Regions from separate parts of the Nesterenkonia aerolata genome, predicted to be linked through region 1. Evidence: predicted binding sites of a transcription regulator. Region 1 holds the regulator's gene; the other holds the start of a gene.

Evidence for each region. Region 1 encodes HrcA, which represses chaperone genes, less so after heat shock. Its sites were predicted from a motif close to TTNGCACTCGNNNNNNNCGAGTGCNAA; they were not measured.
Region 2: a site for HrcA is predicted at 2,680-2,706, ahead of groL (chaperonin GroEL). Genes of this name have one in related genera too.

The regions. Positions count from the first base shown of each region.
Region 1 is NZ_JAVKGR010000002.1:236,587-240,999, forward strand. Features, by position in the region: gene RIL96_RS03590 (DUF4870 domain-containing protein) at 1-374, opposite strand, end outside; gene RIL96_RS03595 (DUF3097 family protein) at 548-1,507, opposite strand; gene hrcA (heat-inducible transcriptional repressor HrcA) at 1,749-2,774, shown strand; gene dnaJ (molecular chaperone DnaJ) at 2,848-3,969, shown strand; gene RIL96_RS03610 (16S rRNA (uracil(1498)-N(3))-methyltransferase) at 3,995-4,413, shown strand, end outside.
Region 2 is NZ_JAVKGR010000009.1:12,972-17,384, reverse strand. Features, by position in the region: gene RIL96_RS08585 (ABC transporter ATP-binding protein) at 1-592, opposite strand, end outside; gene groL (chaperonin GroEL) at 790-2,427, opposite strand; gene RIL96_RS08575 (LytR C-terminal domain-containing protein) at 2,747-3,385, opposite strand; gene RIL96_RS08570 (DUF3263 domain-containing protein) at 3,426-3,785, opposite strand; gene RIL96_RS08565 (uracil-DNA glycosylase) at 4,020-4,413, shown strand, end outside.

The sequences.
Region 1 (4,413 bases):
CCGGCGACCAGTCCGGAGATGGCCAGGCAGATCCAGATCAGTACGGCCGTCAGCCCGAAGATCCAGCCGATGGCAGGAATCAGCGCGAGGATGTAGCTGCCCACCAGCAGCACGGTCAACGGCAGTGTGAAGTTCAGCGCCTCTTTGGACTCCTGCGCGGTGAACGGGCCGCGGTCGCGGAAGATCAGGTAGATGACCAGCGAGGGCACACAGCCCATCAGGCCGCCGAAATGCGCCAAAGTGGCCCATCGGCGGTCTTCGGCCGGGGTGAGCGGCAGTGCCTCCGAGGAGGAGCCCTGCAGATGCTCGGCGCTGTTCTGCTCGGACCGCTCACGGTGTGACCTGCGTGCCGAGGGGTCTTCGGACTGCGCCACGGATCCTCCGCTCTGGCTGCTGGGCTGACATGACACCAAGGCGGCGAACACCCCGCGAGCGCGGCCACCTGCCTCAACTGTAGCGAACCACGCGGCTTCCGGGTCCCCGCTTGGCCTTGAGCATCGGGCGTGTCGGGCGTGGACGGGCTGCTGCGGCCCGGTTTGCCTCAGGCTCAGCCCGCGGTGACGAAGTCGATGAGCTCCTCCACGCGTCCCAGCAGCGAGGCCTCCAGATCTGCGTAGCTGCGGACGCTGCCCAGGATGCGGCGCCATCCCTGGGCGATATCGGCGCGGGTGCGATGCGGCCAGCCCAGCGCCTGCAGCGTGCCGACTTTGATGTCGGTGCCGCGAGGTACCTGAGGCCAGGCCTGAAGACCGAGACGCTCAGGGCGCACCGCCTGCCAGACATCGACGTAGGGATGACCCAGGATCAGCACATTGCCCCGGGCGCCGGGGGAGCGCATGGCCGCTTCAGCGATCTGGGACTCCTTGGAGCCGGGCACCAGATGATCCAGCAGCACTCCTACGCGACGCTGCGCCGAGGGCTCGAATTCGGCCAGGGCGCCGGTGAGGTCATCGGCACCGTGGAGCGGCTCGACGACGACACCTTCCAGGCTCAGGTCCTCTCCCCAGACCTTCTCGATCAGCTCGGCATCGTGGAGGCCCTCCACCCAGATCCGTGATGCCCGTGCAGTCCGGGCGCGAGCACCGTCGACGGCCAGCGAGCCGGAGGCGGTCCGTCGTCGGGCAGTCCCAGACCGAGCAGTCCCAGACCGAGCAGTCCCAGACCGAGCAGTCCCAGACTGGGCAGTTCCAGACCGAGTGGTCCCAGCCCCGGGCGTCGGGGCGATGAGCTCCACCGGTTCGCCCTCGCAGAGGAATCCGTGGCCGAGGGGGAAGCTGCGCGTACGTCCGTGGCGATCCTCGAGCCGCACCACATGCATGCCGCCGGCGGCTTCCACGCCGAGCACGGCACCCACCCAGCCGCTGGCGGTGTCCTCGACGACGAGCCCGGTCTCAGCCGGCCGCTTCGGGATCTCCCGGTATTGGGCGCGACGTCGTTCCTCCACAGAGCTGGGGCCCCAGGAGGACCAATCGGTCGGAAATGGTGAGGAGGTCGCAGCAGGCGTCACAGTCGGTGGATCCTAACAGCACCGTGATGTCCGCTCTGGGAGAACCGCCGCCGCGGCAGCGGGGAAACTCCGGGCCAGGTGCCCCGAGGACCCGCTAAACTTGGCACTTGTGCTCGGCGAGTGCTAACCGTGTGTGGGTGTCACCCGCGCCCGGCCGCTCTCATCCGAGCCGTCATCACGTGGGCCGCCGCCCAGCAGGATCCGTCAAGCAGGACCCGTCAAGCAGGAGAGGAGCGGAACGATGTCCGAGACACGTCGGCTGCAGGTGCTGCGTGCCATCGTCGAGGACTTCGTCCAGACCCGGGAACCGGTCGGCTCCAGAGCACTGGTGGAGCGGCACAACCTGGAGGTCTCTCCGGCCACGATCCGCAATGACATGGCTCAGTTGGAGGCCGAGGGGCTGATCGCGGCCCCGCACACCTCTGCCGGCCGGATTCCCACAGATCAGGGATACCGGCTCTTCGTCGATCGGATCAGCGACGTCCGCCCGCTCAGCCGGGCCGAGCGCCGGGCGATGGACGTACTGCTGGAGAACGCCGACGATCATGATGCCATGCTGGAGCAGACGGTGCGGCTGCTGGCGATGCTGACCAACCAGGTCGCGGTGCTGCAGCACCCCCAGCAGTCCCAGGCACGGATCCGCCACCTGGAGGTGCTGCAGATGTCCGCACACCGGGCACTGGTGGTGGTGATCCTCTCCTCCGGGAAGGTGGAGCAGCGGATGATCACCCTGCCCGAGCCGGTGGACGAGGACGCCCTGCATACAGTGGGGATGCGCCTGCTGGTGTCCTTGGCCAACCGCTCGGCCTCGGCCGTGCCGCTGCCGGTTGAAGACCTCTTGGAGACGGTGAGCCCGGATATGCGCCCGGCGGCCGCCCTGGTCGTGCATTCGGTGGAGTCCATCCTGGAGTCCGGGCGCGTGGATCGCATCATCATGGCCGGCACTGCTAACCTCGCCAGGTCTGGAGGCGACTTCGGACCGGCCATCGGACCGATCCTGGAGGCCCTCGAGGAGCAGGTCGTGCTGCTGCGGCTGCTCACCGAGATGCGCGAGGACCAGCGGGGACTCGCCGTGCTCATCGGCCGAGAACATCAGGACGACTCCCTGCTGGAGACCTCCGTCGTCGCCGCGGAATACGGCCCCCGCCACGGTGGCGAGGGCGCCAAGCTCGGCGTCGTTGGCCCCACGCGCATGGACTATACGACCTCGATGTCCGCGGTGCGTGCCATGGCGCGGTACCTCTCACGGATCCTCAGCGATGACTGATCCGGCCCCCTGACCACCTGCGATATGACCCGCCGATATGATCCGCTGATATGACCCGCTTCGAAGGATGAACGTGACTGACTACTATGAGGCCCTCGGCGTCAGCCGGGAGGCATCGGCCGAAGAGATCAAGAAGGCCTACCGGAAGCAGGCGCGACGTCTGCACCCGGACGTCAACCCCTCCGAGGAGGCCGCCGAACGCTTCAAAGTCTTGGGCCAGGCCTACGAGGTGCTCTCCGATCCGGAGAAGCGCCGCAACTACGACGCCACCGGGGACCCCAACGGCCGGGCCGGCGTCGGCGGGGCAGGCTTCGGGCAGGGCGGCTTCGGCGGCTTCTCCGACATCTTCGAGACCTTCTTCGGCGGCGGAGGCTCCGGCCCCGCCTCCCGGACGCGCCGCGGTCGGGACTCGCTGATCCGGGTCAAGATCGATCTGCGCGATGCCGTCTTCGGCACCACGAAGGAGATCGAGGTCGAAACCGCGGTCACCTGCACCGTGTGCGAGGGCACCTGCTCCCGGGAAGGCTCGACGCCCGCCACCTGCGGCGACTGCCACGGGCAGGGACATATCCAGCGGCCGATGCGTTCGATCCTCGGCACGGTGCTGCAGACCGAGACCTGCGCCCGATGCTCCGGCTTCGGCACCCTCATCGAGGATCCCTGCCAGGAGTGCGACGGCCAGGGACGGGTCCGCGAACGCCGCAGCCTGAAGGTGAAGATCCCCGCCGGGGTGGACAAGGGCAACCGCATCCATTTGGCCGGTGAGGGGGAGGCCGGTCCGGCCGGAGGCCCCCAGGGTGATCTCTACGTCGAAGTCGACGTGCGCTCCGACGAGGTCTTCACCCGCCGTGGCGATGACCTCCACGCCACAGTGACCCTGCCGATGACCGCGGCCGCATTGGGCACCACGGTCAGCCTGGAGACCTTCGACGGCACTGAGGAGCTCGTCGTCGAATCCGGTACCCAGTCCGGTGAGGTGCTCTCGGTCCGGGACCGTGGCGTGACGCATCTGCGCGGCGGCGGCCGCGGGGCGCTGAAGGTCCACTTCAAGGTGGAGACGCCCTCGAAGCTCACAGACGTCGAGCGGGATTTGCTCCAGCAGCTCGCCGAGGTCCGGGGCGAGGAGCACTTACCGGCGAAGACCGAGCACCGCGGCGTGTTCTCTCGGCTGCGCGAACGCTGGGACGCGTTGTGAGCGCGCCCAAGACGAGTGAGGGACGATGACGGCCCCGCTGTTCCACTTGGCTCCTGGCAGCCTGGATCTCGCCGCCGTGGGCGTCCGCCTCACCCTCGACGGCGCTGAGGGCCATCATGCCGCCACGGTGATGCGGCTCGGGCCGGGCGAGTCCATCGACCTCAGCGACACCGGGCGGATCCGAGTGGCCGGGGTGGTGGTCGCCGCAGCCGAGGGCGGCCTGGAGATCGAAGTGCGCACTGTGCAGGAACACCCGGCACCGCACCCTGAACTCGTGCTGGTGCAGGCTCTGGCCAAGGATCGGCGCGACCTGCAGGCGGTGGAGACGGCGGTGGAGCTCGGCGTCGACCGGATCGTGCCCTGGCAGGCTGAGCGTTCTGTGGCGCGGTGGAAGCCGGGGCGCGAGGCGAAGAAGCACCAGGAGTGGGTGCACACGGTGCGGGC
Region 2 (4,413 bases), on a different contig from region 1:
GTCCGTGGACGTCGACACTGCGGCGAAGGAAGTCCAGGATCGACTGACTCGCCCTGGAGTCCAGGTTCCCGGTGGGTTCATCGGCGAATATCACCTCGGGCCGGGTGACCAGTGCCCGTGCACAGGCGATCCGCTGCTGCTGTCCGCCGGAGAGCTGAGAGGGGAAATGCTCCAGCCGGTCCTCCATGCCGATGGCGGCGACGATCTCAGCGAACCGCTGCTCATCCACCGCACGACGACCGATGTCCGCGGGCAGGGTGATGTTCTCCCGCGCGGTGAGCGTGGGGATGAGGTTGAAGGACTGGAAGACGAAGCCGATCCGATCCCGGCGCAGATCGCTGAGCTGGTTGTCTGAGAGCTCAGCGAGATCCGTCTCCCCCAGCAGCACGGTTCCGGAACTCTGGCGGTCCAGGCCTGCCAGGCAGTGCAGCAATGTGGACTTGCCCGACCCGGAGGGCCCCATGATCGCGGTGAACTCCCCCTGCGCGAGTTCCAGGCTGCATCCGTCCAGCGCGGCGACCTGCGCCTCACCGATGCCGAAGATCCGTTCCAGTCCGATCGCGCGAACAGCCGCGCGGTCCCGTCCGACCACTCTGTGCTCCCCTCGAAGCGGCCAGCCCCGTTACTGGCCCCTCCTTCCAGCATAGCCGCACCACGGCGGCTGGCCATCCCTGCCTGCGGCGCTGAGAGACCCCGGGAGCAGATGCGACGGGGCCCCTCACCGATCTGGTGAGGGGCGCCGTCGTCGTGCGGGGTCAGTACCGCGGCAGCGGTGAGGTGATCAGCAGATCACATCATGCCGCCCATACCGCCCATCGGGTCCATACCCTCGGCACCGCCACCGGCCGGAGCCTTCTCCGGCTTATCGGCGACGACGGCCTCAGTGGTGAGGAACAGCGAGGCGATGGAGGCTGCGTTCTGCAGCGCCGAGCGGGTGACCTTGACCGGGTCGTTCACCCCGGCGGCGAGCAGGTCCTCGTACTCGCCGGTGGCAGCGTTCAGGCCGGTCCCGTCGGGTAGGCTCTTGACCTTCTCCGCGACCACACCGGCTTCCAGGCCGGCGTTGATGGCGATCTGCTTCAGCGGAGCCTCCACAGCCAGGCGGACGATGTTCGCGCCCACGGCCTCGTCTCCCTGCAGGGAGAGCGTCTTGAAGGCCCGGGCACCGGCCTGGATCAGGGAAGCGCCACCACCGGCGACGATCCCCTCATCCACAGCGGCCTTGGCGTTGCGCACGGCGTCCTCGATGCGGTGCTTGCGCTCCTTCAGCTCCACCTCGGTGGCGGCACCGGCCTTGATGACGGCCACACCGCCGGCGAGCTTGGCCAGGCGCTCCTGCAGCTTCTCGCGGTCGTAGTCGGAGTCGGAGTTCTCGATCTCCGCCTTGATCTGACTGACGCGGCCGGCGATCTCCTCGGCGTCACCGGCACCTTCGACGATCGTGGTCTCGTCCTTGGTGACGACCACCTTGCGGGCAGTGCCCAGCAGGTCGAGCGTCGCGTTCTCCAGCTTCAGGCCGACCTCCTCGGCGATGACCTGCCCGCCGGTGAGGATGGCCATGTCAGCCAGCATCGCCTTGCGGCGGTCACCGAAGCCCGGAGCCTTCACGGCCACGGACTTGAAGGTGCCCTTGAGCTTGTTGACCACCAGGGCGGCCAGGGCCTCGCCCTCGACGTCCTCGGCGATGACCAGCAGCGGCTTGCCCGACTGCATGACCTGCTCGAGGATGCCGATGACGTCCTTGACCGAGGAGATCTTGGAGTTCACGATCAGGATGTACGGGTCCTCCAGGACTGCTTCCTGGCGCTCCGCGTCAGTGACGAAGTAGCCGGAGAGGTAACCCTTGTCGAAGCGCATGCCCTCGGTCAGCTCCAGGTCGAGGCCGAAGGTGTTCGACTCCTCGACGGTGATGACGCCTTCCTTGCCGACCTTGTCCAGCGCCTCGGCGATGAGCTCACCGATCTGCTCGTCAGCGGCGGAGATGGAGGCGGTCGCAGCGATCTGCTCCTTGGTCTCGACCTCCTTGGCGGAGGCGAAGAGCTCGGCGGTCACCGCCTCGACGGCCTTGTCGATGCCGCGCTTGAGACCCATCGGGTCAGCACCGGCGACCACGTTGCGCAGGCCCTCCTTGACCAGGGCCTGAGCCAGCACAGTGGCGGTGGTGGTGCCGTCGCCGGCGACGTCGTCGGTCTTCTTGGCGACCTCCTTGACCAGCTCGGCGCCGATCTTCTCGTAGGGGTCTTCGAGCTCGATCTCCTTAGCGATGGAGACACCGTCGTTGGTGATGGTCGGCGCGCCCCAGGACTTCTCGAGGACGACGTTGCGACCGCGGGGGCCCAAGGTGACCTTGACGGCGTCGGCGAGGCTGTTCAGGCCCCGCTCGAGGCCGCGACGGGCCTCTTCGTCGAATGCAATGGTCTTCGCCATATCGGCTGGTGTCCTTCCTGGACTGTGGTTGATCACATGTCAGACGTATTCGCGTCAATCGGGTCGAACCTGGCCAGATGCCCGCGACGGACGGCCCGGACTCCCCGCGTCACCGGGGGTCTGCCGCTGTGCGGCACAGGGCCTCACCTGTAGAGGTTCAGTCCCACTCCCTCGACGCTCTCAAGGCGCCGTCACGACGAAGACCACGCATCAGCGCGGAACCCCGCCATCACGGGAGTGCTGTCACAATTTTTAGCACTCTCCCCCGGGGAGTGCAAACGATTCGCGCCCTGAGCGAACAGTCCTGCGACCGGACCGGTCAGCCGGCGTAGCCGGAGTCGACGACCACGGCGATCGAGGACCAGCGGGCATCTTCGACGACGTTGTCGATACCCATGTTGGAGGCGATCTCCTGAGCCAGCTCGCCCTGCCCGGGCGGGTAGAAGACCGCCGGTGTGCTGGTCTGGGCGTAGGTCCATTCCGTGACGTTGACGACGTTGTACCCGTAGCCCTCCAACTGCGACTGGGCGTTCTGCGCGACGTCAGCCGGAGCCTGGTAGCTGAGCACCTGGACGGGGGCTTCGGTATCGGATGCCGCGCTGTCCTCTTCATCCTCCGTGGGGCTCTCCTCAGCTGAGGGGCTCTCCTCGGATTCCTCCTCCTGGGATTCGGTCTCTTCCTCGGTGGCCTCTTCCTCGGACTCTCCGTCTTCGCCGTCGTCGCCCTCCTCCGCCTGGGCGGTCTCCTCCTCGGCCGAGGCCTCGTCGCCGTCGCCGAGCTGGGGCAGTACGACGTAGCTGACCACACCGACCGCGAGCGCGAGCACGGCGAGCATCACGATCCACGGCAGGCCGGTGCGCTTGGCGCCGGGGGCCTCTGTCGGGGCCCGGTGGCTGCCGGCCTGACCGGGCGGGTAGGGGGCGACGTCGTCGAACTCGTCCTGCGGGTATTTCGTCATGGCCTTCGGGATCCTCAGTGCAGTGGTATCAGGGCGCGGCTCAGCGGCGGGAGGCGCGGGCGCGGTGCCGGGATTCGCGCTGGCGGCGCAGTCGCTTCACCAGCATGGGGTCGTGGGCCAGGGCGGCTTCCGAATCGATGAGCCGGTTGAGCACCTGGTAGTAGGAGACGGCGGAGAGCCCGAGCTGCTCGGAGATGGCCTGGTCCTTCGCGCCGGCGTACTTCCACCATTGGCGCTCCAGTTCGAGGATGCCCCGGTCCTGGTCACTCAATGCATCGGCGTTGGGGGCGGCATCGGCGTTGGCTGCGTCGGAGCTAGGTTCGCTGTGCTTAGGTGCGCCGGAGCTCGGCGCATCGGCGCTCGGCACCTCGGCATGCTCTGCGCTGGCTGCCTCGGACATCGGTCCTCCTCTCCATGGGGCCAGTTCCACAGGTTCGATTGGATCCTGCCGCTGCGCCACGGATGGCACAGCGCAATGACCCGCTCACCATGCTACGGCTGAGCACCCCGGGTTCCGGGGAGCCCACGCGGCCACCCGGCCCGACGGCACACTGCTGCGCCGGACACGCCATAGTCATCAGTGCCGCAGGAATTGCAGCCTACCGCTGACCACTGACACCTCTAGCATGGGGGCATGAGCATCTCGGAGCATCTCGTCGATCCCTTGGAATCCGGCTGGGAACGGGCGCTGGCCTCCCATCTGGCCTCCCCCGAGGAGCAGTTCGCTCGCGTGCGCGAAGAGCTGCAGCGCCGTCGCGCCGCCGGAGAGCAGATACTGCCGGCAGCTTCGGATGTGCTGCGCGCCTTCCGTCAGCCCTTCGACGAGGTGAAGGTCCTGATCCTGGGCCAGGACCCGTATCCGACCCCGGGGCATCCGATCGGCATGTCCTTCGCCGTCGCCCCCGATGTCCGGCCGCTGCCGCGCAGCCTGCAGAACATCTTCACCGAGCTGCACCGTGACCTGGGCGTGCCGGTGTCCCCGCACGGGGATCTGCGTCCGTGGGCGCGTCAGGGTGTGCTGATGCTCA